DNA from 2 places in the Streptomyces sp. NPDC058650 genome. Region 1 is predicted to be linked to the other one. Evidence: riboswitches for the same ligand, from Rfam matches in the RefSeq annotation. Region 1 holds a riboswitch; the other holds the start of a gene.

Region 1 (3,201 bases):
GAAGACGCCGTGCGTGGACGGGTAGGTGATCATGAGCACGGACAGCTCGTCGCGGTACTGCTCGATCTTGGCGCGCAGGTCCGCGATGTCGACCTCGCCGTCGTCGGCGGTCTTGACGACGACGACCTTCATGCCGGCCATCACCGCGGAGGCGGCGTTGGTGCCGTGCGCGGAGGACGGGATGAGGCAGACGGTGCGCTGGAGGTCGCCGTTGGCGCGGTGGTAGGCGCGGACGGCCAGCAGGCCGGCCAGCTCGCCCTGCGAACCGGCGTTGGGCTGGATCGACACCTTGTCGTATCCGGTGACCTCGGCGAGGCGCTCTTCCAGCTCGGTGATGAGCGTGACGTAGCCCTGCGCCTGGTCGACCGGGGCGAAGGGGTGGATCTGGCCGAACTCGGGCCAGGTCACCGGCTCCATCTCGGTCGTCGCGTTCAGCTTCATCGTGCAGGAGCCGAGCGGGATCATGCCGCGGTCGAGCGCGTAGTCGCGGTCGGCGAGCTTGCGCAGGTAGCGCAGCATCGACGTCTCGGAGCGGTGCGCGTGGAAGACCGGGTGGGTCAGGTACGCGTCGGAGCGCAGCAGCCCGGCGGGCAGCGTGTCCTCGGCGGTGGCGTCCAGGGCCTCGACGTCGCCGTCGACACCGAAGGCGCCCCAGACGGCGGCGAGCTGCTCGCGTCCGGTGGTCTCGTCACAGGAGATCGAGACGAGATCGGCGTCGACGCGGTAGAGGTTCACCCCGGCGTCGCGGGCGGCGGCGACGACCTCGTCGGCCTTGCCGGGCACCCGGACGGTGAGGGTGTCGAAGTACGAGCCGTGCACGACCTCGACCCCACCGGCGGTGAGACCCGCGGCGAGGATCGTGGCGTACCGGTGGGTCCGCTGCGCGATCCCCTTCAGCCCGTCCGGCCCGTGGTAGACGGCGTACATGCCGGCCATGACGGCGAGCAGCACCTGAGCCGTACAGATGTTGCTGGTGGCCTTCTCGCGGCGGATGTGCTGCTCGCGGGTCTGCAGGGCGAGGCGGTACGCGCGGTTCCCGTCGGCGTCGACGGACACACCCACCAGGCGACCGGGCAGCGAGCGGGCGTGCTTGTCCTGGACGGCCATGTAACCGGCGTGGGGACCGCCGAAGCCCATGGGCACGCCGAAGCGCTGCGTCGTACCGACGGCGATGTCCGCGCCCAGCTCGCCGGGCGAGGTGAGCAGGGTCAGCGCGAGCAGGTCGGCGGCGACGGTGACGATGGCGCCGAGCTCGTGGGCCTGGTCGACGGTGGCCTTGATGTCCCGCACGGCACCGGAGGCGCCCGGGTACTGGATCAGCACACCGAAGACACCACGCGCGGCGATCTCGGAGGGAATCCCGTCACTGAGATCCGCGACGACGACCTCGACACCGGTCGGCTCGGCGCGGGTCTCGATGACGGCGATCGTCTGCGGCAGGGCATCGGCGTCGACGAGGAAGACGCCGTTCTTGACCTTGCCAACGCGCCGGGACAGGGACATGGCCTCGGCGGCGGCGGTGCCCTCGTCGAGGAGGGAGGCGCCCGAGGTGGGCAGACCGGTCAGGTCGGCGACCATGGTCTGGAAGTTGAGCAGCGCCTCCAGACGCCCCTGCGAGATCTCGGGCTGGTACGGCGTGTAGGCGGTGTACCAGGCCGGGTTCTCCATGACGTTCCGAAGAATGACCGGAGGCGTGAAGGTCCCGTAGTACCCGAGGCCGATCATCGGGGCGAGGACCTGGTTGCTGTCGGCGAGCGTGCGGAGCTCGGCCAGCACCTGGGCCTCGGTGCGCGCGGCCGGCAGGCCCAGCGCCTCGGCGTTCTTGATCACGTCCGGCACCGCGGCGGCGGTGAGCTCGTCGAGCGAGCCGTAACCGACCTGAGCGAGCATCTTGGCCCGCGCCTCGGCGTCGGGCCCGATGTGCCGCTGCTCGAACGGGATGCCCTGTTCGAGCTCGGAGAGCGGAATGCGGTTGGCAGTCATGTACGGAGGCCTCCTGGTCGTCACGACCTGCGAGGGGCACCACGGCGCGGGTACCCGGACGGCCTCCCCCTCTGTCATCTCAACCTGAGAGTTTCACCGGCACGCCTCGCGGCACGCCGGCTTTCACCGTCGGTGAGAGCGCATGCCGTGGACACCGCTCTGCTTTCCAGAGTGACCTCGTCCGCGCGGTACAGGGGCCTGAGAGATTCCGGGGAGGATTTGCTCCTTCGGCGCCCTCCGGAAGGTTTCTCCGGGGGACTCTCCCGCACAGGGTCGACAGCCACAGCCAGCCTACCAGCGAGGTTGCGGCTCCCATCGCTCAAGTGGCCGACATCCCAGATGTGCACTTTCGTAGGGGTGTAGAGCAGTTGCGACCAGTTGGAGGGACCGTGCAGACCGACATCGATCCGCGCAGCCTGATCGGCCGCAAGGCGTTCGACCGGAACGGACACAAGATCGGAACCGTGGACGAGGTGTACCTGGACGACGCGACCGGCATCCCGGAATGGGCCGCGGTCCGCACCGGCCTGTTCAGCCGGGACGCCTTCGTCCCCCTGGAGCCGAGCGACCTCCTGGACGACGGCCTCCACATCCCGTTCGAACGCGCGCTCATCAAGGACGCCCCGGACTTCGGCGTGGGCCGCCACCTCTCCCCCGAGCAGGAGCTCCAGCTCTACCGCCACTACGACCTCACGCTCCCACCCCCGCCCCAGAACCCCCAGGACACCGACTTCGGCCACCTGGCAGGCCAAGAGGGTCCCTGACCCCGAGGCGCGCCTCCCGAGCAAACCCACAGCCGCCAAGGCGCGAACCCCCACGGGAAACCCGCACCTCCGCCCACCCCACCGCACGAGCGGCGCGGTCGGTAACCCCAGCCCGGCCGCGAGGCCGGGCGCACACCCCACCCCCGACACCCGACAACCGAGTCACGTCCCCGCCGGACACTCCCCCCGCACCAAGGGCAACGGCTCCGAAGGCTCCAGTTCCGGATCGTCCACCGAGAACGTCCGCACCCGCCCCGGCGCCGACCACGGCTCCTCGAACCGCACCGTGACCCGCCCGACCCCGCTCCCCTGCACCCACCCCGCCCCGTGCACCGCGTGCCGTACGTCGTGCCCGGGCGCCCACCGCCGCTCGACGGCGGCGGCAACGGCCCCGGCGGACTCGCGCGCGTCCGCCACACCATCGGCACCCGCACCGCCCCCCGCCGACTCCACG
Region 2 (3,201 bases), on a different contig from region 1:
GGATCGGGGGAGTACTGATGAACGTGGGTCTCGCGGGATGAGACCCGGGATGAGACGACTGCGTCACTTAAGGCGCTTGCCGCGCTACTTCTGGCGCTTGTAGAACGGCAGCGCCACGACCTCGTACGGCTCGTGGGTACCGCGGATGTCCACACCTACACCCTCGGTGCCGGGCGTGGCGTGCGCCGCGTCCACGTAGGCGATCGCGATCGGCTGCCCGAGGGTCGGGGACGGGGCGCCCGAGGTCACCTCGCCGATCACCACGCCGTCCTTGACGACGGAGAACCCGGCGCGCGGGACCCGGCGGCCCTCGGCGATCAGGCCGACGAGCTTGCGCGGCGGGGCGGTCTCGGCGCGCTCGGCGGCCTTCTCGAGCGCCTCGCGGCCGACGAAGCGGCCGTCGTTGGTCGTCTTCTCGAACTTGACGACCCGGCCGAGACCGGCGTCGAAGGGGGTGAGGGCGGTCGTCAGCTCGTGGCCGTACAGCGGCATGCCCGCCTCCAGGCGGAGCGTGTCACGGCAGGACAGGCCGCAGGGGATGAGGCCGACCGGGGTACCCGCCTCGGTCAGCGCCTTCCACACGCCCTCGGCGTGCTCGGGCTTCAGGAACAGCTCGAAGCCGTCCTCGCCGGTGTAGCCGGTACGGGCGATCAGCGCGGGCACGCCCGCGACCGTGCCGGGCAGGCCGGCGTAGTACTTCAGCCCGTCCAGGTCGGCGTCGGTGAGCGACTTCAGGATGCCGGGGGACTCCGGGCCCTGGACCGCGATCAGGGCGTACGCGTCACGGTCGTCGCGGACCTCGGCGTCGAAGCCGGCCGCGCGCTCGGTCAGCGCGTCCAGGACGATCTGCGCGTTCGAGGCGTTCGCGACGACCATGTACTCGGTCTCGCCGAGGCGGTAGACGATCAGGTCGTCGAGGATGCCGCCGTCCTCCTGGCAGATCATCGTGTAGCGGGCGCGGCCCACGCCCACCGTGGAGATGTTGCCGACGAGGGCGTGGTCGAGGAGCTCGACGGCCTGCGGCCCGGTGACGGTGATCTCACCCATGTGGGAGAGGTCGAAGAGGCCCGCCTTGGTCCGGACGGCGATGTGCTCGTCCCGCTCGCTGGCGTAGCGCAGCGGCATGTCCCAGCCCGCGAAGTCGGTCATGGTCGCGCCCAGCGAACGATGCAGCGCATCGAGGGCGGTAAGACGGGGGGCAGTGCTCATGGGGTGGCTCCCGGATCCCAAGGGCGGTTCGGTGACGAAACACATGACGGGCGAGGACGTCCTCCCCATCTGTCATGGAACCTGAGAGGTTCACCGAGAGCATCTCGTCACCGAGAGGTCGGCTTGCACCTTGGGTGGGGACACGGCAGGGTGTCCCGCTTTTCAGATCTGCCTCATCCACGCGGTACGGGGCCTGAGAGATTCAAGGGAGGGTCTTGCTCCTTCGGCGTCCGGACGCGTGAGCGTTCCGGAACTCTCCCGCGCGGATTCGAGCGGCCGGTATGAGGTTGTATGGCGACTGAGCGCGCCTGGCGCGCACATCATTGCACGCGTGCTCCGCGCGGCACATCACTTGTATCTCATTACCGCTTCTTTACACTTTGTGGGCAAGGGTCTCCTGAGGCCCGGCAGGGGGAGCAACGATGGGGATCCAGCACACCGGCGCATACGGAACCAGTACCGGCCTTCCGACCCAGCGTGCCCGGGCCAGGGCCAGGACCGGCCGCCGCGGCCGGCTCCTGCGGGACCTGCGCGAGCGCGGCGGCCGGGGGCCCCGTGCCCTCACCTTCGCCGCCGGCGACCTCGTCGTCGTCTCCGGGCTGCCCGGCAGCGGCAAGTCCACCCTCATGCGGCGCGCCGCCGACGGCCGGGGCATCGACTCCCAGGACGTCCGCGAGCGCTGGGAGGCCCGCATGCCGCGCTTCCTGCCCTACGCGGTCTACCGCCCCCTGGTACGGGTCGCGCACTACGCCGGACTGCGCCACGCCCTGCGCTCCGGCGCGAGCGTCGTCGTGCACGACTGCGGCACCCAGTCCTGGGTGCGGGGCTGGCTCGCCCGCGAGGCGCGCCGCCGCGGCGGCGCCCTGCACCTGGTCCTGCTCGACGTCGACCCGGACACCGCGCGCGACGGCCAGCGCGCCCGGGGCCGCGGTGTCTCCGCGTACGCCTTCGCCCGGCACCGGCGGGCCGTCGGCCGGCTCCTGCGGGCCGCCGAGTCCGGGGCCCTGCCGCACGGCTGCGCCTCGGCGACGCTCCTCGACCGGGACGCCGCGGACGCCCTGCGGAGGATCGGCTTCCGCGACACGGCCTGAGGGTCGACCCTGGCGCGGCCCGAGGGCCCCTCTCTTGCTCGTACCCACTGCTTTTGGCCACGGCGGCGCCAGGGCGGCGTTAGGGTGCTGCGGGGCGGCGCGGGAGGGTGCGCCCGCGCGAGACAGGGGAAGAGGGACCGTGGACGTGACGTGGCCGGGCAATGAGCTCGAAGAGGTGCTGGCCGCCTCGCTCGGCAACCCCGCCGCAGGGGGCCGACTCGTCGAGGTGCTGGGCCGCAGCCCGGTCTGGGTCCCCCTGCCCAACGGCGGCGGCCCCGACAGCCCCGACCTGGACCTCGCCACCATGGAGATCGACGGCGCGGCCTTCGTCCCCGTCTTCAGCTCCGAGCAGCAGTTCCTCGCCTGTGTCGGCACGCACATGTCCTACACCGTCGCCCCCGCCCGCGACTTCGCCCGCGGCCTGCCCCCGCAGCTGGGCATCGCCGTGAATCCCGGTGGCACCGTCGGCGTCCCGCTGCCCCCGCCCGCCGTGGCGGAACTCTGCCGCGCCGGCCGCACCCCGCTCGACGGCCCGGCCACCGGCGGCCGCGTCCGGCTCTTCGAGCCCGACTGGCAGGACGACCCCGTCGACTTCCTCGCCGCCGCCTCCGCCGAATTCGAGGCCGCGGGCGTCGTCGCCACCGCCCGCCGCGCCCTCGCGAGCGTCGAGGGCACCGAACCCGCCCTCTTCATCGGCGTCCAGCTCGCCGCCTGGGACGGCGTCGACCGCAACGCTCCCCTGGACGCCCTCGGCCGCGCCCTCGGCCGCGTCGAGGTCGCCTGGCCGGTCAACCTCATCCTGCTCGACATGGCGCAGGACCCGGTCGGCGACTGGATGCTGGAGCGGGTACGCCCCTTCTACCAGCGCGCCGCCGGGTGAGCGGCACCCTGTTTAAGCTGA

Evidence for each region. A riboswitch is a leader RNA that binds a small molecule or an ion and turns the genes downstream of it on or off. The one in region 1 is predicted to bind glycine.
Region 2: it holds a riboswitch for glycine, as region 1 does, so the genes downstream of both, gcvT (glycine cleavage system aminomethyltransferase GcvT) here and gcvP (aminomethyl-transferring glycine dehydrogenase) in region 1, are expected to answer to the same signal.

The regions. Positions count from the first base shown of each region.
Region 1 is NZ_JBHXRL010000003.1:10,450-13,650, reverse strand. It holds gene gcvP (aminomethyl-transferring glycine dehydrogenase) at 1-1,983, opposite strand, end outside; glycine riboswitch at 2,160-2,259, opposite strand; gene ACFWWU_RS06125 (PRC-barrel domain-containing protein) at 2,373-2,747, shown strand; gene ACFWWU_RS06120 (DNA polymerase IV) at 2,910-3,201, opposite strand, start outside.
Region 2 is NZ_JBHXRL010000002.1:239,915-243,115, forward strand. It holds gene gcvT (glycine cleavage system aminomethyltransferase GcvT) at 85-1,209, opposite strand; glycine riboswitch at 1,382-1,480, opposite strand; gene ACFWWU_RS04850 (AAA family ATPase) at 1,632-2,300, shown strand; gene ACFWWU_RS04855 (enhanced serine sensitivity protein SseB) at 2,440-3,180, shown strand.